2 regions of the Pantoea sp. BRR-3P genome follow, and region 1 is predicted to be linked to the other one. Evidence: riboswitches for the same ligand, from Rfam matches in the RefSeq annotation. Region 1 holds a riboswitch; the other holds the start of a gene.

Region 1 (10,773 bases):
GCATGTCTACCGTCTCAGGCACGGAGGCCGCCAGCTCGCTCATAAACGCTTTGGATTTCAGCACCTCTTCCGACACGACGTCGTCCATCAGGCTGTCGGACACGTAGTTCATTTCCCGGTAGTCGTCGCTGATGTGGGCCAGGGTGATTTTCATGCCGAGCGGCTGCGCCAGCGCGACCGCCCGCTTCAGCAGGAGGGTGCCGTCGTCTTTATCGTTCACAAGTATCAATGCATGGGTGTAGCAGGTCATAATGAACTCCCGTTCTGGTTGAGGCGGGACTCAAGCCACGGCAGAAGCTGTTTTTTGCGGCTGAGCATACCCGGTACGGAGCAGGAGGCCGCGTTAACGCTCTCCCGCCCGGCGAAATAAAGCGTTGAAAACCCGGCCCGGATGTCGGTCAGCATCAGCACCGCCAAACCAGCACCCGACTGGTCTGCCAGATACGCCAGGGCAGCGAGCAGGTCGTCCATCACGGTGGCAACCTGTGACGGGGAGCTGACCTCAATCTGGGCGATGCGCACGTCAGTGCCGGCAATGACGAAGGCCTTGAGGTCCCTGTCCAGCAGCAGCTGTGCGCTGAGGCCGCTGACGTCAGTTTTTGCCGTAAGGAGGTCACGGGCGAAGGCTCTGCGGTTTACGCCGGACAGTACGCCCAGCTCGGTAGCCGAACGGATATCGTCTTCGGTCGTGGTGGGCGAGCGAAGATTCACGGTGTCGCTCAGGAGTGCACCCAGCAGAAGAATGGCAAGCGTCGGGGGCAGCGTGCGTCGCGCTTCAGCGTTCATAAGCAGCCACAGCAGCGTGGCGCTGCTGCCAAGCGGGCGTATGTGTACCTCCGGCGGCAGTTGCGTTATCAGTCCGCCCAGCCGGTGGTGGTCAGTGATCCCCACGATGTTGCTCCGGAGCAGGTCGTCAGGTCCCTGCGCCGGCTCGGTGAAATCGACCAGCCAGACCCGTTCATCCTGTAGCGGAATATCAAGCCGTGGCGGCAGCGTGAGTCCGGCGGTGTCAAAGATAAAATGGGTTTCGCGGTTAGCTTCGCCAAGACGCCATGCGCGGGCGTCCATGCCGCGCCCGGTCAGCCAGTGCGCGGTGACGAAGGCCGTGCAGATGGCGTCGCTGTCAGGATTGATGTGGCCAAAAACGTGTATCACAGGTCTCTCCCCGAAGAGGGAAGTACGCAGGCCGGGAAGAAAGTAAGGACGGCCTGACGCACCTCCTGAAAATCAAGAGTCGCATCAGGCGTCATCAGCTCCGGAACGGAGCGGTTGGGAAAGGTGGAACGCCATCACCTTGTCATATGAGTATAGAGCCGGTTGCAAAACCTGTCAGTATTATTCTGCTGGCGCCCTCAGCCTGCCAGCGCAGCCCGTGCCTCGCAGAGTACCCGGCGAATGTTTTCCGTCACCGCCGGACTCGTGCAGAGCGAAAGCGGACTGGGGTGCGGCATCGTCAACACGGGGACGCCGGGGTACAGATGATTGACCGTCCCGCGGGCCTGAGCCGCTACGGCACCGGCCAGCACCACCACGCGCAGCGCGGGCAGATACGCCAGCACGTCCTCAAGCAAGGCGCAGCCTCTGCGGATGTCCGCCGCTGACGGCCGTTTCTGCAGCCCGTGACTGACCCAGGGCACCGTATTCCACAGCACGCTGTCCTGACGCGAAATACCGGCTTCCGCCAGAAACCGCCCAAGGTTCTGCTGGGCCGGCCCCGGGTTATCACGCGACACAAACCGCGGTGACGGGCTGCTGCGCGCCGGCGACTGCAGCAGGACGAGCAGTCCGGCCCTAACCCCGCCGTCAGCCGGATCAAACCACGGCAGTTCTGCACCGGCCTGACGCTGGCCGCTGACCCAGCGATTCAGCGCGGCCACATGCGGCGCGGTGACTGCCGCGAGGCATTCCTCGCGTAAAAACGAGTCCTGCATCGATGTGCTGGTTTCACTCACGGCTTCCGATCCAGGCCTGCCAGACAGGGAGAAACAAACAGTTTACCGCTCCATGCCCCACGCACTGTTTTCACCGCGACAAGCAGCCACATGGCCGCCAGTATGACGACAAGAAGCGCACCGAAGCCTTTAAAGAATGCGAGGTCAATCAGGGTAGACAGCTTGAGCGTGGCCACGGTGTACACGCCCAGCGGGAAGGTAAAGCCCCACCATCCAAGGTTGAACGGGATGCCTTCACGGAAGTATCGCACGGTTATCAGCGTGGCCAGCAGCATCCACCACAGGCCGCAGCCCCAGAAGAGAATGCCGGCAACGAACCCCACGCCCTGCGCGATGTGACCGATTTCCGGCATGCCCGCCGCGGCAAACACCCCGGGCGCATCTCCGCCGATGACCAGCATGCCGAGCGAGCCGGTGCCAATCGGACCCAGCGCCAGCCAGCTTGAGGCCGCCATGCTTTCGTGCGGTAGCTTGTGCAGCGCCATACGCAGCAGCAGAATGGCGAGGATGCTCAGCGCCACCGGCACGGAGTACGCCCACAGCACGTAGCTGGTAATAATGATGCCGAGCTGCGCGTGTGGGGCAGCAATGTGCGGCGCCAGCAGGCCGCCGCTGACCGCCGCGACCTCGGCTGCCACGACCGGCAGTAACCAGACGGCAGTCATCTGGTCAATACTGTGCTGCTGCCGGGTAAACATCATGTAGGGAATGCACACGCCGCACAGCAGCGACATCGCCACGTCCAGCCACCACAGGGCGTGTGCCACCTGAATAACGTCTGCGCCCCAGCGCGGAAGACCGAACGCCAGCAGGCCATTGATGATGGTCGCCATGCCCATCGGGATGGTGCCGAAGAACATGGACACGGTTGAATGGCCGAAAATGCGCTTTGCCTCTCCGAAGTACATCACCCAGCGGGCCAGATACATCACGGCAAAGACGCTGAACAGGAGGATGTTAAACATCCAGAGCCCCTCGGCGACAAGGCGCAATCCCGGAACCTGCCAGGGGAACTGCGCCAGAGACAGCGACAGGATGCCGGTCCCCATGGTCGCGGCGAACCAGTTAGGCGTGAACTGTCGTATGGCCTCTTTCGGGCTGCTCAGCGCGCTCAGCGGACGCGCACCGTTATGCAGGGTGAATATTTTATCGTTCATGCCGGAATCTCCTGAGTAGACAGAAAGATTATAGGCATGTCAGAGTAAATCTTTAAAACAGGTTATTTAGCTAAAATAAATCTATAAAAGTGATTAACCACCCCACTTTGCGAAGGATCGTCACTGCGCTGGAGTAAGGGAGGTTTCGCGTCAGGTCTGCGGCGGGCTTTTAATCGTGGCCATGACACGGTTCTTTTTCAGGTCAACCACCGCAATGCTGAGGTCTTTATTCAGCACCCACGCGCGGGTACCGTCCTTGTTGAAGACAATCGCCTGACGGGGCGCATCCAGTCCGGTGACGGTGGACACCACCTTACCGGCGGCGGTATCAATAACGGAGAGGCTGTTGTCGCCAAGGTTGCCGCTGTAAACATAGCGGTTATCCGGCGTCAGCGCGGCACCGTAAGGGTCCTGACCCACGGGAATGGTTGCCGTAATGACGTGCTTTTGCGTGTCAACCACGGCGATTGTGTTGCTGCCGCTGTTAGCCGCGTACAGTGTGCGGCCGTCTGCGCTGACAGAAATGGCGCGCAGCTTGCTGAAGCCGGTTATCTCGCCGCGAATGTCGCCCGTCACGGCATCAACCAGGGTAATTTTATCGCCCTTAAAGTTGGTGACGTAGACGGTTTTGCCGTCCGGGCTGATTTTAATGCCCTGACGGGGCTGGGCAAAACCCGTCACAACTGCAATGGGCCGGTCATGTGTAAGGTCATACACCGAGAGCGTGCTGGCGGCCTCGTTATTCACATACAGTCGCTGACCGTCACGACTTATGGCCGTGCCGAATGCCCCGGGCCCCAGCGGCAGCGTGGCCGCCACGTCAAGCGTCCCGGTGCTGATTTTTTTGACTACGCCGAGACTGCTGTCAGAAAGAAATATGGCCTTACCGTCCGGAGAGAAAAGTGCATTACGGGGGGTGACGTAGCCCTTCATCACCTTTCTGACTTTCCCGGCAGCCAGATCATAGACCACCACGTCTGAGCGCTCACTGTAGGACGCCACCGCCGTTTTTTCATCGGGACTGACAGCAAGGGAATTGTTGTGGATATCGCCGTCAAACGTCCAGCGCGCTTCTGCAGCACCTGCGATGGTACTTATGAGGAGAAATGCCACCGCGGTCAGTCCCGGGATTCTGTAATTTTTTATCATTATTTCTTCCTGCATAAAGTGAAAGATAAAAGCGCATTGCCCGATTGAGGGCTTCAGAATAAGCGTGGCAGATTAAATCCCGGCGGGGAAATCGATTTTCCGGCTATGTCTTACCACCCGTCAACTTTCCTCCCTGCCAGTAAGCATACCGAAGTGGTTCAAGGCTGAATAATTCCTGTTCAGAAAATAAACTTCAGAGGAATGGTAACTTATTTTTTTGTTTAAATTGCATTCCACATAAACCACTCGATGTCTCAGCGTGTAATGACCGCTCTTGAAGAAATCACACCAAGGGTTGAGCAATACAGCATTGATGAAATGTTTCTGGATCTAACCGGCATAGACGGATGCGAAAGCTTTGAGAATTTCGGCCGACGTCTGCGTAGCCACGTACTTGATACTACGGGACTCACCGTAGGCGTGGGTATGGGGCCCACAAAAACACTGGCTAAATCGGCTCAATGGGCAAGCAAAGAGTGGAAACAATTCCGCGGGGTACTGGCGCTAACGCCCAGCAATCCGCAGCGCACCACTACACTTTTGGAAAATCAGCCTGTCGAGGAGATTTGGGGGGTTGGCCGGCGAATTGCTAAAAGACTTAATCTGCTGGGAAATGAAACCGCGCTCCATCTCTCACGCGCTCATCCTAGATTCATCCGTGACAACTTCAGCGTTGTTTTGGAGCGTACTGTGCGAGAGCTTAACGGCGAATCTTGCATACCCTTGGAAGAGCTTCCTTCAGCCAAGCAGCAAATCGTTTGTAGTCGTAGCTTCGGTGAACGCATCACAACGAAGTTTGCCATGCAGCAAGCACTTTGTCAGTACGCGACACGTGCAGCAGAAAAATTGCGCGGTGAACGTCAATACTGTCGCCATGTCAGCATGTTCATTCAAACGTCACCTCATGCACACAATGAGATCTACTATGGCAACACTGCAGGTATGAAGCTTTCGCTTCCTACGCAAGATACTAGAGAGATCATTGATGTTGTGATGAAGTCCCTTGATCAAATCTGGCTTGAAGGAAAAAGGTATATGAAGGCTGGCGTCATGCTCGATGATTTTACGCCAAATGGAGTGAGCCAGTTAAATCTGTTCGATGAAAATCAACCTTGGCCCAACAGCGAAAAGCTCATGAAGGTTTTAGATGGTATAAACCAGTCCGGACTTGGCAATGTGTGGTTTGCTGGTCAGGGGGTTAATACAGAGTGGAAAATGAAACGTGAATTGTTGAGTAACGCCTGGACTACCAACTGGAACGAGATCCCTATAGCCAGAGTGTATTAAAGCCTGACCGCACGCTTTAGGATGAGATGCCCATTCAAGCGTAAATATCTGTTCTTCAGTTTAGGGTGACCTCCGCACTAGCAGATAATAATAAAGATTATTCACACTCCTGAAGAACCCTATGAGGCGGAGGGATGTTCATTGCATCAAACATATGATGATAATCATTTTCACTGAGCCTTAAACAGTACACCCAACCTCTTTCTAGTTTCCAGGAATAAAGGGAAAATGAAAATGTCGTTAAAATGGGTTAACGCAACAAATTACATACCTGCAGTGCTTCCCATATAAGAATTACTTCATCACGAAATATTGGCCTGGAATGATACTCATCTTCCAAACCTATTCAATCTGATTAAAATTGTAAGAACGCTGAATGTCGGCGGGGCATTTTTGTAAACAGCTTCCTGAACTACCTAATGCTTTTGATTGGTTTCGACACCAGTTAGTGCTTTCAACTCCCATCGTAGCGCCATAAAACACAGAATCGCATCTGAGATAGTTATGTTCTACGTCTACGCTTATTCCCAATAGCTGATAGATGTTTTGAGGATAGCATCATGTTTCTGAATGGAATTAACACCAGACCTGGCATTGGGAGTGGTTATCGTTATACGCTGGTGTGCTAATGTGCATTTACCAAACTCATTCCACTCTTGGCACGTGGTCACTGTCTTCTCTATGGTAAAATAGGTCGCTGTAGAAGTTAAACTGAGCTCTCTACCTGTTTGATCATAGGAATAGATGTCCAATACTGATGCTGAGCGTTTCTGAAGAAGTCGCCCTCTGGCATCATATTCATAGACTGTTTTAGCATTATCTGAACGAAGATTACTTCTTCTATCCGTGATAAGTAACCGTTCAGACGCATCGAAACGGTAAGATGTATTCGCTACTCCAATTTGTTTTAGATTTCCTGTCATTGCCTCAAATCTTTCGCCTGACTTACTTATGACTCCATTTTTCCCTAATAAGACCACACCTTCAACTTGCTGACTAAAGAGTTCGGTTCTCTTTTTTGAGTCTTTATCAGTCATGGCATTATCAAACTGCAAATTTGTTTTCCATCCATACTCTTTTTTGTTGATTTCTGCAGAGTAGGTCGCAGTTAAAACTCGACTTCCCGTTTGGTAGTTCTTTTCATTAGCGAAATCCGCTTTTATCAATTCTCCGCAACGGCTGAAGATAGCTGAAACTGAACTGTGGATGAAGCCATCACGGCTTTCGATGGTTATTTCTATTGCTTTAGGAGTGTCAGCTGAAGGCTGCTCATCAAACAGAATGAAATTATTCATCTTGTTATTTTGAACTTGCTGAGGTGAACACTCTGCGCTGCTCGCATCAAAAGCGAAGAGTGAAAGAAGAGAAAGTAGAGCTGAAGCCTTTATAATTGCCATGAATCCATCCTGAACATTCCATTTGATAGAGCATTGTATTTATAAATTCACTATTGCCAAGATTGGTTATAGCCCGTAGAGGGAGAATCAAAATAGGAAAAAAACCACGTTCTATTTACCGCCATGCAATTTTACAAGCGATTACAGTGATAACGCTGAATGTACATCATTTAGCTGATAGACATTTAAGAAATCATATCCAAGGGTTTGAAAAGATAACAAGGTACATCTTCGCCTCAACGGGCTGGGGAAACACAAGAGCTCAAGGGAATTTCAATCTGAAATTAAAAGCAAAAAATCTTATTTTTCATAAGATTAACATTGAAATTAGCACGGGTAATTTTTCGGTTTTTCATTACGTAGTCGGAGTTAAAAGAAGAGGGGAGGGTGCAGCAAATCGCATCACCATTGACTTAATGGGGTTAGCTTATAGAAGAAAGAAGGCCGCTGATCGAGTAAAGATGAGCGGGATCAACATCTCATGTTCAGTACAACTTTTTAAAGAATATCGCTAAATATTGCACACAGCATCATAAGCTGTACACTGGCTGCAAAAGTTACCAACGGAGCGGAGTAATGAAAAGTAATTACGGTGGGGTAGACGTAACAGCGCGTAGGGCAAATGCCATGCTTCGCAGCATGAGTGATGACATCACTGATAGACGTAATGAATACGGTCTCGATCAGTATTACCAGACATTTACGCGAAATTCTGTAGCTAACCTACCTAAGCTTAGCCGACGCGCTGTTGAGCAAGCAGTAGAAGAAATGGAATCTAAAGGACATGTGTTTGGCAAAAAGGAAGCCGGTAATGCCAAGCACTATGCATTAACCATCCAGGATGTGGTTGATATTTACGCTCATCGCAAAGTGCCAAAGTATCGCGATATTCATGCAGGTGAAGGTCCGTTTGTGGTGTTCGTGGTAAACCTTAAAGGTGGCGTATCAAAAACAGTCACCACGGTCACCCTTGCTCATGGCCTGCGTGTTCACCCAGACCTATTACAATATGACTTGCGTACGCTGGTGATTGACCTCGATCCTCAGGCATCCAGCACCATGTTCCTTAATCATACGAACAGTATTGGCTCAATCGTCGAGACAGCAGCTCAGGCTATGTTGAACGATCTGGATGCTGAGCAAATCAAAGAAGACATCATCAAGCCGACCATCATTCCCGGCGTGGATATCATCCCAGCTTCGATTGATGATGGCTTTATTGCCAGCCAATGGAATGACCTCGTTAATCAGCATTTACCGGGGGTTCTTCCCTCTGATGTGTTGCGCCGGAATATTATTGATCGTGTTGGCCAGGACTATGACTTCATCTTTATAGATACGGGTCCGCATCTGGATGCCTTCATGCTCAACGCCATTGCCGCCAGCGATTTACTGTTGACTCCTACGCCGCCGGCACAGGTAGATTTTCACTCCACGCTGAAGTATTTGACGCGCCTGCCCGAGATGCTTGAGCAGCTGGAGGAAGAGGGCATCACTCCCCGCATCAAAGGTAATATCGGTTTTATGTCGAAAATGACGTCTAAGCGGGATCATGAAATGACGCATGGTCTGGCTCGTGATGTGTTTACGTCCTACATCCTCGATGCCTCACTACCGCGACTTGATGGCTTTGAACGTTGCGGTGAGAGTTTCGACACCATTGTCAGCGCAGATCCTCACTCTTATCCGGGTAGTGCTGAAGCCCTTAAGAATGCGAAACGCGAAGCTGAGCGTTTTACGCAAGCAGTATTTAAGCGAATTGAGTTTGTAAGAGGTATTAAGTGAAAAAAGAAATGGTAAAACTTGGCCGTCAATTCGGTAAAACAGGCTTCTCTAAAACGCTAAATGAAATCGATGGCGAGCGCGTTTTCACTTTAAAATCAGGTGCAGAAGCAAGCTTTACCCTTACAAGGGTGCTTCATGATGATATAGAGTCAAACACCTATGTCGATGCAGCGATAAACGGTCGTGACCAAGCGTTTCTGACCCCGGAATCAGTTAGTGATATCGCGCGAACGATTAAGTTACAGCAGTTCTTCCCGGCAATTGGCCGCGAAATGGATGGGCGAATTGAGGTTCTGGATGGTTCACGCCGACGTGCAGCCTGCATCTTTAATGGCACATCGTTTGAAGTGTTGGTTACACGCGACGAAATTAGCCTTGCAGATGCGCGTCAACTTGCCATCGACATCCAGACAGCAAAGGAGCATACACTTCGTGAGCTTGGAAAGCGTCTTCAGTTGATGTACCCGGATGATATGAATAAGTCTGACATTGCTGAAGCTGAAGGGTTGTCAGCAGCCAAAGTCACTAGAGCATATCAAGCCGCAGCTGTACCAGGCGAAATGATCGCCGTCTTTCCTTCAGTTAGTGACTTGTCCATCAACGATTATCAGACATTACTGGATATTGCTGACAAAGCTGAGGCCCAGCATATAACCATCCAACAACTCACTTCAGCTGTGCAAGAACGCATAGATAATGATGTCTCTTATGCTCCTGAAGATCCGAGTGTAAAAGCGAAAATAATTGCATATTTCCGTGCAGAAAATGCTGAGGTGAAAAACAAGCGCGGTCCCAAGCAAGTCGTCACGGAAAAAATAGCTGACTTTAAGGACAAGAAACAGTTCGCCCGCAAGAAAACCGACAGCGAAAAAAGATTGGTAACATATGAGTTTTCACGCCTCCCTGCGACCTATCAAGCAGAGCTAGATGCTGCAGTTAAAGCTGTAATAGCACGCATGCAATCGGAAGGTGATAGCTAACATGCATCCAAAGAGGCAAAGCTTTATGACTGAAGCTGTGCCTCTTTCAAACTTAATCAAAAAAATGCCCCTCCAAGAAACACCCTAAAATATTGTTATACCTACCAAAAACAAAAATATTTCACATTGAAATTCCCACTGTTTTCATCCGAAATAATCTAATAAACAAGACCAGATTTATAAGAAAATGATATCGGGAAAGAGGAGGGAGTGACCTTAGGTGTACCTTAAAACCGGTGCTTAACGACCAGCTCCCAAACTTTGAGTCCGTATTCATTTAGCTATGTCGATTGGCCTTTCATGATTCACATTGTACATGCCGCTGGACATTCAGTTTGAATCTGGCAATTCAGCGCTGCATACGGATGGTTCTCGTTATAATCCTGCCGTCACTCATCAATCGTATTCTTACCGTAAGCATTCTCGCTGATAACTTTGCTCATTAGGCCTTCCTCTCAAAATCTTCCATTTGAACTCACCTTAGAACCGTTCTGTTTCTGCTGACCCTGCTTGATCAGCCTTAGTTACACATCATTTTCAGAAAACCAGGCAGGTGAATGTCGGCCCCTGAGCAGTTCTTATCGTCACCAGATAGCCAGGTAACAGCACGATACTGTCCAGAATATATGTGACCTGAACATCTGAAATCCTTTAAGCAACTGTGTTAGTAAGGCTCGCCTCTGTGTAATCATCTACACAGAGCACGCAATTAATACGGCAACAGCTGACGAGTGCGTCCAAGATGATATTCATCAACCTAGCTAGGTTAGGTGCATCCGTACAATAGAGTTGAAGCCACTCAGTCACCGGCCCATTACGGTGCAACCTTCTCTTCTTGTTAAGGGCACAAAAATAATAATTGCGTTAACTCCCTTGTGCGTGACCCATAGCTCTTAACACATCAAAAGCCACCAGTTACAGCAAAGACCAAAGCGCCGGCATTGAAAATTTAGTTCATTGATGCGCCTTTTTACTCACGTACAAGGAGTTGGACGCTGATACTTATAGAGGCAGTTGTACATGGACAAACCTATGAGCCTGAAGGCAATTCACTGCGACAGGCCGG
Region 2 (10,773 bases), on a different replicon from region 1:
AGCCCATGACCATCATCATCGCCGCCAAAATAGGCGGCGCGATGGATAAACCAATCATCGAAGCGGCGTTAAACATGCCCATCGGCATGCCGCGATCTTTGATGTTGAACCAGTCGTTAATCACCTTCACGCCGCACGGGTTCATCGGCGCTTCACCAATCCCCAAACCGATGCGCACGAAAATAAACTGGGTGAAGTTATGCACCAAACCGGCTGCGGCCTGGAACAGCGACCAGAAGAACATGCCAATCGCCAGCATAATGCGTGGCCCTTTGCGATCCAGCAGCGCGCCACACGGCAGCTGTGCCAGGCCGTAAGCCAGGGAAAACGCCGAAAGCAGTAAACCAATCTCGGTCGCGGATAACCCCAATTCGCCGCGGATGGTCATGTTGGCGACCGACAGCGAGCTGCGATCGAGATAGTTGATCATGGCGGCAAACAGCAGCAGCAACATGGCGGTGACCTGAATCTTTTTGATGCGCGGCGAGCGCACTACATCACCGCGTGCCGGGATAAAATCTTGCCCGTCAGCAGCGGGTTGTGGCGCATTTTCGCGACCACGAGCCGAAGTATTTTCCATTGCAACCTCCCGGATGTGAGTACTTATCGTTATGCGTGGATGTGGGATCCTGCGGCAGCGAAACGGTGCTGCCACAACGGATTGACTTCGAGACTAGAAGCAAACCGTTCGGATGTTGCGGAGATGTTTCAGATTCGTGCGGGAGCTAATGCTTTGTGGTTTTTAATCGGTTTTTAATTGTACTGACGAATCGAGCGGATCATCGAGGTCTTGGCTGTACTGAGATGATTATGCAGGGCGCACAGCGCTTCCACATCCTGACGGCTAATCAGCGCGGTGAGAATCGCCATATGCTCCTCCAGCGCCACGATATTGCGCTGCTTGAGATCGGTTTCATCCCACTGATAGTGCGAGTGAAAAATCACTGAAATGATCTCCAGCGATTGATTGAAAAAAGGATTGTTGGCGGCCGAGAGAATCAGCGTGTGCATCTCTTTATCCAGCGCGGCGAAGTGGCGGTAATTGCTGGCGATGGTATCGCGCATCGACCGATGGCGATCGAGCAGATCGCGCGCCTGCATCCAGCGCTCATCCTGAGGAGGTAGATTGAGAAAGCGCGTCAGCGCGTGGGTTTCCAGCATTTCGCGCAGCTCAAACAGATTTTCGGCATAGTTTTGATCGAACTTCCTCATGCGCCACTGACCACGTTTCACCGGTTCCAGCAGGTCATAGCGCATAAAGCGCAGCAAAAATTCGCGCACCACAATCGGGCTCACTTTCACCTGCTGCGCCAGTTGCAGCTCGCTGAAGGTGTCACCCGGCATCAGCTGGCGCTGGTTAATCAGGTTGAAAAAGGTCTGCTCAAACTGCATGGCCTGCTGTTCAATGGGCGGTGTGAGAGCGTTAAAACCGTCTTCATCGCAGGGATCGCGCACAATCACGTAGGTTTCATCCACCTTCTCCAGCACGCCACGCTCATGCAGGTGCTGTAACGTGTAGCGCACCGTCGTGCGGCTGATGTTGAACATCTCAGCCAGCGCCGCCTGCGGTGGCAGCGGCGAACGGATATGCCGTTTGGCAATGCCCTCCAGCATTTGGTTAATCACGTTCTGACGTAGGTTTTGACTGCGGCTCATACGCGTCTCCGGTTTTTTATTAATTAAAAACCATACAAAGCCCAAAAAAAGCGGCTCGCTTCACACTTCCCCCCACGCAAAAACCTACAACTCATGATTTTCGCCATAACTGCGACATCAGCACAGGAGAAACCCATGACAACAATGAAAACGCTGGTGGTCGCCGAGCCGCGCCAGATGGTGTGGCAGCAGCGTACTAAACCGACGCCTGCCGCGAATGAAGTCCTCATCAAACCGATCGCCGCCGGGATTTGCGGCACCGACATTCATGCCTGGGCCGGAAATCAGCCGTTCTTCAGCTATCCGCGCGTGTTGGGGCATGAGCTGTGCGGCGAAGTAGTGCAACTCGGTAGCCAGGCGAGCGGCTTCCGGACAGGACAGCGCGTGGCACTGATTCCTTATGTGGCTTGCCAGCAGTGCGATGCCTGCCTGAGCGGCAAAACCAACTGCTGCGAAAAAATCTCGGTGATTGGTGTGCATCAGGATGGCGGTTTCTGCGAATTCCTTAGCGTGCCCGCCAGCAATTTACTGGCGGTAGATGATGTCGATCCGCAAGCCGCCGCGCTGATTGAACCCTTTGCCATTAGCGCCCATGCGGTACGCCGTGCAGCGGTGGTGGCGGATGAGCAGGTATTGGTGGTGGGCGCAGGGCCGATTGGTCTCGGCGTGGCGGCGATTGCGGCAGCGGCTGGTGCTCATGTGGTGGTGGCGGATACCAGCGAGCAGCGGCGTGCGCATGTGACGGAGAAGCTGGGTGTGGCGACGGTAAATCCGTTGGAAGAGGATTTTGCAACGCAGCTGAAAGCGGAGTTTGGCGGACGCTTAGCCGCCAAAGTGATCGATGCTACCGGCAGCCCGGCAGCAATGAACGGTGCGGTAAAACTGATTCGTCACGGCGGCACCATCGTGTTTGTTGGCCTGCATAAAGGGGATTTGGTGATTCCCGACATCGAGTTCCATAAAAAGGAGGCCACCTTGATGGGCAGCCGCAACGCCACGCTGGAAGATTTCGCCAAAGTTGGCGAACTAATGGCTAACGGTCAGCTTCGTGCCGATATGATGCTGAATCGTCATTATGATTTCTCTACGCTGGCGGAGACCTTTGAAGCCGAGGTCATCAATAATCGCGAACTGATTAAGGGCGTGATTCATTTCAATCGTTGATATTCGCACACACCGTAGCGGCGCAATTTATTGCGCAAAGATGGGTTGGCACTGTGCCTTCATTGATACGCGCGATAAATCGCGCCGCTACAACATTGTGCCTCTTTCACCATATTGTCTGCATTGCTAAGCCAGCGTATTATCTCCCGCCTAAGGTGATGGCGTGCCACCTTCCCCAACCGCCGTTCTGGTCACAGACGGCTGATGACGCCTGACAACACTCGTATCCCTGCGCGGGAGACGGCGGTGTGTCAGGTGTTTTCTGTCCTGCCGCGGCCCTGCGCGTATTTCATTTCAGGAGCTACACACTATGTTGAAGTCGTTACTGGCGGTTATCGTTGGCGGTGCAGTGGGCTGTTCATTGCGCTGGTTAATCTCTTTGCGGTTTAACGCGCTATTTCCCAATTTGCCGCCGGGCACCTTGATGGTGAATCTTGTGGGCGGTTTTATTATTGGTGCCGCGCTGGCGTTTTTTGTCCGTAATCCACAGATCGATCCTTTCTGGAAGTTACTGATAGTTACCGGCTTGTGTGGCGGTTTAACCACCTTTTCCACTTTTTCGGCGGAAATTGTCGGGCTGCTGCAATCAGGTAAATACCTTTGGGCGATGTCGAGTGTCATGGTGCACGTTATCGGTTCTCTGCTGATGACCTTTGCCGGTTTTGCCGTGGTGAATCTGCTGGGATAACCGCCACGCTTGAAATAACTCCTAAGAGGTAGATACTGAACGCCGTTCTGTCCGCGTGACGGACAGAATTTGTCACCGATTATCCGGACGATTAAGGAGCTGATTAATGCGCCGTAACCCCAAATTCCTTAACCTGGTGTTGTTAAACGGTGAACCTGAGGAAAAGCTGCGCGCCGCACGCGCCGCCGGTTTCGACCAGGTGGAGATCTGGCGTGAAGATGTGCAGGCCAGTACGTCGCAGCTCGCAAAGCAGTTGCAGCTGGGTTTCACCAATGTACAGGTGCTACGCGATTTCACCGGTGCGCCGGATCGTGATCGTCAGCAAAAACGCGAAGAACTGCGCCAGTTTATTCAGATTGCTCAGGCCATCGGCTGCGACACCATCCAGGCACCGGCCAGCACGCGCGAAGATTGCGTGGCGGCGCGGATTGATGAAGATTTGCGCTGGCTGGCGTCGGAAGCCGCGCGCTACAACATGCGCATCATGTATGAGCCAATGGCGTGGTGCAGCGTGGATAACACGCTGCCGCTGGCATGGGAACGGCTGCAGCGGCTGGATCAACCGAATATCGGTTTAGTGGTCGATCTGTTCCACATCTGTGCGCCAGGCGGCGATGCGTCGCAGCTGGATGGCATTCCTGCCGATCGTATCTACGAAGTGCAGCTGTGCGACATGGCAGAGATGCCGCCGCAGGATAAAAAGCCGCTCAGCGAGTATGCGCGTCATCAGCGTTTGCTGCCGGGTGACGGCATTATCGAAGTGGAACGCTTTGTCGATAAGCTGAAAAGTGCGGGTTACAGCGGGCCGGTCGGCATTGAAGTGTTTAATGATGAGCTGAAAGCGCAGCCAGCGGACGTGGCTGCGCACAAGGCGTGGCAGGCGTTAAACCGCTACTGGCCTTAATCCTGCAAGCATTGGGCAATAAACCCGGCTGCATCCATCGCGCCCTGCGATGAAATGGTGTGGCCGGTTGCGGCTTCATAACGCGCTTCCACCGTCACGCCCGCCTGCTGCAAACGCTGCGCCGCCGATTCGCTTTCGCTAAACGGAATCACATCATCGGCTTTGCCGTGAATCAGCAGCGCAGGCGTGTAAGGCTGCGGCGTTAAGGCTGCGTCAAACGCCAGACGGCCGGAAAACGCCACCACGCCCGCCAGCGGATAACGGCCAGACGCTAGCGCATCCAGCGCCATAATCGAACCCTGCGAAAAACCCACCAGAATCACTTTATCCCACGCGTCCGCCATGCCGTGTTGCGCCATCAGCTGTTGCAGCGTGGCATCAAAGGCGGCACGCGCGTCGCGTACGCGCGCCGGGCGGTTTTCCGGCGTGATGCCGGTCAGGCTGAACCATTGATATCCCATCGCATGTTCGAACGGGAAGGGCGCATTCGGCGAGGCAAACGCCACATCCGGCAGCAGGCGCGCCCAATGTTCGCCGAGCACCGCCAGATCGTCGCCGCTGCTGCCGACGCCATGTAAAAAAATCACTAACGCTTTTGCCATCGCACTGCTCCTTATAAACCGTAGGCCGTCATATCCGGGCCAACCGGCACAATGCCGTTGGGATTCAGCGCTTTAATCGAATAATAGCCCTGTTTGATATGGTCGATATTCACCGTCTGACGCACGCCCGAAACCGCCAGCATACTCTTCAGATAACGATCGAGCAGCGGATAGTCGCGCAGGCGGCGCAGGTTGCATTTAAACAGGCCGTGATAGGCGACGTCAAAGCGTACCAGCGTGACAAACAGGCGGATATCCGCTTCGGTTACGCGCTCGCCGAGCAGGAAAGTGCGGCCATCCTGCAAACGCAGCTCCAGCTCATCCAGCTGGCTGAACACGTCGTTAAACGCCTGCTGATAGCTCACTTGCGTGGTGGCGAAGCCGGTGCGATAAACGCCGTTATTCAGGCGTGGATAGATCGCTTCATTCAGCGCGTCGATCTCGGCACGCAGATCCTCGGGATAGAGATCGATGCGATCGTCCGCCAGCGCGCCAAAGCCGCTGTTCAGCATGCGCAAAATATCGGCCGACTCGTTATTGACGATGGTGTGCGTCTGCTTGTCCCACAGCACCGGCACGGTGGCGCGCCCGGTGAAATCGGCATCGGCGCGGGTGTAAAGCTCGTGAAGGTATTCGGCTTTGTTGAGCCAGTCGCGATCTGCACCGGGATAATCGCCGAAGCGCCAGCCCTGCGCGCCGAGCTGCGGCTCAACCACCGAAACGCTGATCACGTGCTCTAGTCCTTTCAGGCTGCGCGCCAGCAGCGTGCGTGAAGCCCACGGACAAATCAGCGCCACATAGAGGTGATAACGATGCGGCTCGGCCGCAAATTCGCTGGAGCCATCTGCGCTAATCCAGTGACGAAAACTGGAGGTCTGACGCACAAATCCGCCCTGTTTGTCGGTGGCTTGCACCGGATGCCACTCTGCACTCCACTTACCGTTTACCAGCATAATTTTGCCCCTCTACGTTGATGAAGAGAGCATACAGCTCTGCTGGATAAGTGATAATCCGGGCAAAATGGCTTTCATTGCTTCCATTTTGGAAGGAGTCAGCCGGGCGGATGGTGCTGGAAATGGTTGGCGAGGAAATCGATCAGCAGCCGGATTTTTTGCGCCAGATGGCGCGCCGGCGGATAGAGCGCAAACAGGCCGAGCGGCGGCGTAGCAAACGCTTCCAGCAATGGGACGATATCGCCACGCTGCAGCGCGGATACGGCAATAAAGCCCGGCAGGCGCGCGATGCCTAATCCGGCCATCGCCGCCTGTAAACAGGCTTCGGTATTGGAGAAACAGAGACGACCACGAATCGGCATGCTTACGCTGTCGCCGCACGGTGTAACGAACGGCCAATGCCAGGGATCGCGGAAGTTGGTGTCACTGATACATTGATGCGTCGCCAAATCGCGCCAGTGCTGCGGCGTGCCGTGCTGGAGCAAATAGCCCGGAGAGGCAGCAACGCGAATCGGCACATCGCCGAGGCGGCGGGCGATTAGGCTGCTGTCGTCGAGCTTGCCGATACGGATCGCCATATCAAATCCTTCATCGACGATATTCACTGCGCGATCGGAGAAGTTAACGTCGAGTTCGATCTGCGGATAGTGGCGTGCGAACTCGACCAATACGCTGGAAAGTATCGCCGTGCCGAAAGTGCCTGGAGCGCTGATTTTCAGGCGGCCGGTTGGCGTAGTCGCACTGTCGCGCACTGTGGCATCCAGCGTAGCAAAGGCTTCCAGCAGCGTTTTCACTCGCTCGTAGTAGGCGCGACCGACTTCAGTGGGCGACAGCGCGCGCGTGCTGCGTTTCAACAGCTGCACACCGAGCTCCTGCTCAAGCCGCGAAACCAGCTTTGAGGCCTGGCCACTGCTGGTGCCAAGACGCGCCGCCGCGCCGGCAAAGCTGCCCACTTCCAGCACCGCGACGAACATGCGGTCACAATCGAGTCGATCCATCAAGATTCCAGGTGACGAGAAAATCGTAGGGTGCGGCCTGCGGGTCGCCCGTGTCAAATTGTGCACACGGTCGCCATGAATGGCGACCCTACAAAACGCGTCGGTCCATCGTAGGGGCGCCATTTATGGCGACCTAAAATCAATCAACCGCAGGGCGCGCAACCGGTTAAATACCTCCATTACACATTCAGTGCGCTGCACCTTTTCCCGCGCGGGAAAAACTGTTGAACTAGACTTTCGCTTTCACCTGGCCGGGAGCCGTGAATGTCTTTGTTTCATCTGTCGTCGCTGGCGGAGATTTCTGCTGTCGAGTGGGATGCGCTGTTACCTGACGATCAACCTTTTTTACGCCACGCCTTTCTCCTGACATTAGAAGAGAGCGGCAGCGTGCGGCCGGAAAATGGCTGGCAGCCCGATCACCTGTTATGGCGTGAGAATGGTAGCGTGCGCGCGGCGCTGCCGGGCTATCGCAAACGCCATTCGCGCGGGGAATATGTGTTTGACCATGCGTGGGCGGATGCCTGTCAGCGCGCGGGTATTGCGTATTACCCGAAATGGCTGGGCGCGATTCCGTTCAGCCCGGTGACCGGCGCACGCCTGCTGGGCGATGAAGCGGCGGTGCGAAAACTGCTCAACGCGCTGCCGGATAACCTGTTTGAGCACGGCCTGAGCGGTGCGCATATCAACTTCACCACGCCGTTCGCTAACCAAATCATTGAACAGCAGCCAGATTGGCTGGAGCGCCTTGGTCTGCAGTATCACTGGCATAATAAAGGCTATCGCGATTTCCAGGATTTCCTCGACACGCTGATGTCACGCAAGCGTAAACAGCTGCGCAAAGAGCGTGAACAGGTGATGAACAACGGTTTTGATTTCACCTGGTATCGCGGCGATGAGCTGCGCGAAGATCAGTGGGATTTCATCTACACCTGTTACGCCAACACCTATGCGGTGCGCGGTCAGCGACCGTATCTGACGCGCCAATTTTTTAGCCTGCTGGCAGAACGGATGCCACGTTCGATTCGGGTGGTGATTTCGACGCTGCAGGGCCAACCGGCGGCGATGGCGTTCTGTTTAGTGGATGGCAATACGCTGTATGGCCGCTATTGGGGCTGCCTGGCGGAGTTTGATCGCCTGCATTTTGAAACCTGTTTTTATCAGGGCATGGATTTCGCCATTGCGGAAGGTTTGCAGCGTTTTGATGCCGGTGCGCAGGGCGAGCACAAGCTGGTACGCGGCTTTGAGCCGCACATCACGCACTCGTGGCACTATCTGTCTCATCCCGGGTTGCGTGAAGCGGTAGCCGATTATCTGCAGCAGGAACGGGCAGGGGTGCGCGCCTGGGCGATAGAAGCGCGCGAATCCCTGCCGTATCGACGCGGTGATTAATCCGCGCCGACAAAACCGCCGGTCTGATGCTGCCACAGGCGCGCGTACAAGCCGCCGTGCGCCAGCAGTTCGCGGTGGTTGCCCATCTCGACAATCTCCCCTTTCTCCAGCACCACCAGGCGATCCATCTTCGCGATAGTGGAGAGACGGTGCGCGATGGCGATCACCGTTTTGCCCTGCATCAGTGTTTCCAGGCTCTCCTGAATCGCCGCTTCTACCTCGGAATCGAGCGCGGAGGTGGCTTCATCCATGATCAGAATCGGCGCATCTTTCAGCAGCACGCGAGCGATAGCGATACGCTGACGCTGGCCGCCCGACAGCTTCACGCCGCGTTCGCCAACGTGCGCATCCAGCCCGGTACGGCCTTGCGGATCGGAGAGCAACGGAATGAACTCGTCGGCGCGCGCGCGGATAATCGCCGCCTGCAACTCCGCTTCTGTCGCGTCCGGTCGACCATACAGCAGGTTGTCGCGAATCGAGCGGTGCAGCAGCGAGGTATCCTGGGTGATCATGCCAATTTGCCCGCGCAGGCTCTCCTGCGTCACTTCGGCGATGTTTTGATCGTCAATCACAATGCGCCCGCTGTTGATGTCATACAGCCGCAGCAGCAGATTCACCAGGGTGGATTTACCGGCGCCGGACGGGCCAATCAAACCGATTTTCTCGCCTGGCTTAATGTTGAGATTGAGGCGGTTGATCACCTGACGGCTGCCGCCGTAATCAAAACGCACATCTTCGAAGCGGATCTGGCCGCGCGTCACCTGCATCTTTTTAGCGTTGGGCTCATCCTGCACGCTCAGCGGCTGCGCGATGGTGTTCAGGCCATCCTGTACCATGCCGATATTTTCGAAGATGCCGTTCACTACCCACATGATCCAGCCGGACATGTTCACCAGGCGGATCACCAAACCGGTCGCCAGCGCAATCGCACCTACGCTTATCAGCGACTGGCTCCACAGCCACAACGCCAGCGCCGAGGTGCTGACAATCAGCAGGCCATTCAGCGTTGAGAGCGTGATATCCATGGTGGTTACCATGCGGCTGGCATGCTGGGTTTTGTCGGTTTGCTCCTGAATCGCTTCGCGCGCGTAACGCTTCTCCAGATCGTTATGCGAGAACAGTTTGATGGTGGCGATATTGGTGTAGCCATCGACGATGGTGCCCATCAATTTAGAGCGTGCTTCCGATGACACCACCGAACGCTGCTTGACGCGCGGCACGAAGAAGCTCAGCGATACGCTGTAGGCGACAATCCAGATCACCAGCGGAATCATCAGGCGCCAGTCCGCTTCGGCGAACAGCACCAGCGAGGTCACCGCATAAATCACCACGTGCCAGATGGCATCCACCAGCTGTACCGCCGAATCACGCAGCGAGTTACCGGTTTGCATGATGCGCTGGGCGATGCGCCCGGCAAAATCGTTCTGGAAGAAGTTCAGACTTTGGCGCAGCACGTAGTTGTGATGCTGCCAGCGGATCATGCTGGTCATACTCGGGTTAATGCTTTGATGTACCAGCATGTCGTGTACGGCAATCACCACCGGCCGCAGGATCAGCGCCACAAAGGCCATCCACAGCAGCACCGGCCCGTTATCGCTAAACAGCGTGGCGGGCGTGGAGTGATTAACCAGGTCAATAATGCGGCTGAGATAGCTAAACAGCGCCACTTCAATCAGCGCCTGCGCCAGCCCAACAATCAGCAGCGCGACAAAACTTGGCCAAACCTGACGCAGATAATAGAAGTAAAACGGCCAAACGCTGGAAGGTGGGGAATCGGTTGGCGCATCCTGGAAAATATTGATAAAACGTTCAAAACGACGATACAACATAGAGTCACTCTTCCCAAATTGGTGAGAGTTAACAGCTTAGTGCAAGTGAAAAGGGATTACCGACATGGATTTACTGATTCGCGGTCGTGAACCGGGCGATGCCGCCGCCTACCAGCGTCTTTATAGCCATCCTGATGTGTATCGCTGGACCACGCAGCTGCCGTGTCCTAGCGTGGCGACCTGGGAGAAAAAGTTCGAGAAAATGGATGAGCTGGGGTATATCGGCTTTGTGGCGGAGATTGATGGCGCGATGGTTGGCGAGCTGACGCTATTTGTTGAGCAGCGCCCGCGTACCCGCCACAGCATCAGTTTTGGCATTAGCGTCGATCCGGCTTATGGCGGACGCGGCATCGGTGAAAAACTGATTCGCCACGCCATCGATTACGCCTACAACTGGCTGGGGATAATGCGCATTGAGCTGGAAGTGTTCCACGACAACGAGCGCGCGCTGGGCCTGTATCAAAAGCTGGGCTTCGAGCGCGAAGGCGTGAAGCGCAAAGCCTGCCTGCGCGACGGCGAGTATCACGATATTGTGCAGATGGCGCAGCTACGCTCTTAACCGTAGGGTCGCCATTATGGCGACCTTGCCA

Evidence for each region. Region 1 has a riboswitch for fluoride ahead of AAGR08_RS22905 (DHHA2 domain-containing protein). Riboswitches for the same ligand answer to the same signal wherever they lie in the genome.
Region 2: another riboswitch for fluoride. It lies ahead of crcB (fluoride efflux transporter CrcB); the one in region 1 lies ahead of AAGR08_RS22905 (DHHA2 domain-containing protein).

The regions. Positions count from the first base shown of each region.
Region 1 is NZ_CP155068.1:5,038-15,810, reverse strand. Features, by position in the region: gene AAGR08_RS22910 (universal stress protein) at 1-250, opposite strand, end outside; gene AAGR08_RS22905 (DHHA2 domain-containing protein) at 247-1,155, opposite strand; fluoride riboswitch at 1,234-1,303, opposite strand; gene AAGR08_RS22900 (uracil-DNA glycosylase) at 1,353-1,952, opposite strand; gene AAGR08_RS22895 (TDT family transporter) at 1,949-3,109, opposite strand; gene AAGR08_RS22890 (beta-propeller fold lactonase family protein) at 3,260-4,258, opposite strand; partial or broken gene umuC (translesion error-prone DNA polymerase V subunit UmuC) at 4,505-5,545, shown strand; gene AAGR08_RS22880 (hypothetical protein) at 6,067-6,942, opposite strand; gene AAGR08_RS22875 (hypothetical protein) at 7,089-7,457, shown strand; gene AAGR08_RS22870 (AAA family ATPase) at 7,519-8,727, shown strand; gene AAGR08_RS22865 (ParB family protein) at 8,736-9,707, shown strand; partial or broken gene AAGR08_RS22860 (IS3 family transposase) at 10,013-10,773, opposite strand, start outside.
Region 2 is NZ_CP155066.1:20,184-30,956, forward strand. Features, by position in the region: gene AAGR08_RS00090 (MFS transporter) at 1-580, opposite strand, end outside; gene AAGR08_RS00095 (GntR family transcriptional regulator) at 754-1,656, opposite strand; gene AAGR08_RS00100 (zinc-binding alcohol dehydrogenase family protein) at 1,792-2,820, shown strand; fluoride riboswitch at 2,966-3,041, shown strand; gene crcB (fluoride efflux transporter CrcB) at 3,131-3,508, shown strand; gene AAGR08_RS00110 (sugar phosphate isomerase/epimerase family protein) at 3,615-4,412, shown strand; gene AAGR08_RS00115 (prolyl oligopeptidase family serine peptidase) at 4,409-5,014, opposite strand; gene AAGR08_RS00120 (glutathione S-transferase family protein) at 5,026-5,967, opposite strand; gene AAGR08_RS00125 (LysR family transcriptional regulator) at 6,066-6,965, opposite strand; gene AAGR08_RS00130 (GNAT family N-acetyltransferase) at 7,230-8,354, shown strand; gene AAGR08_RS00135 (ABC transporter ATP-binding protein) at 8,351-10,183, opposite strand; gene AAGR08_RS00140 (GNAT family N-acetyltransferase) at 10,248-10,742, shown strand.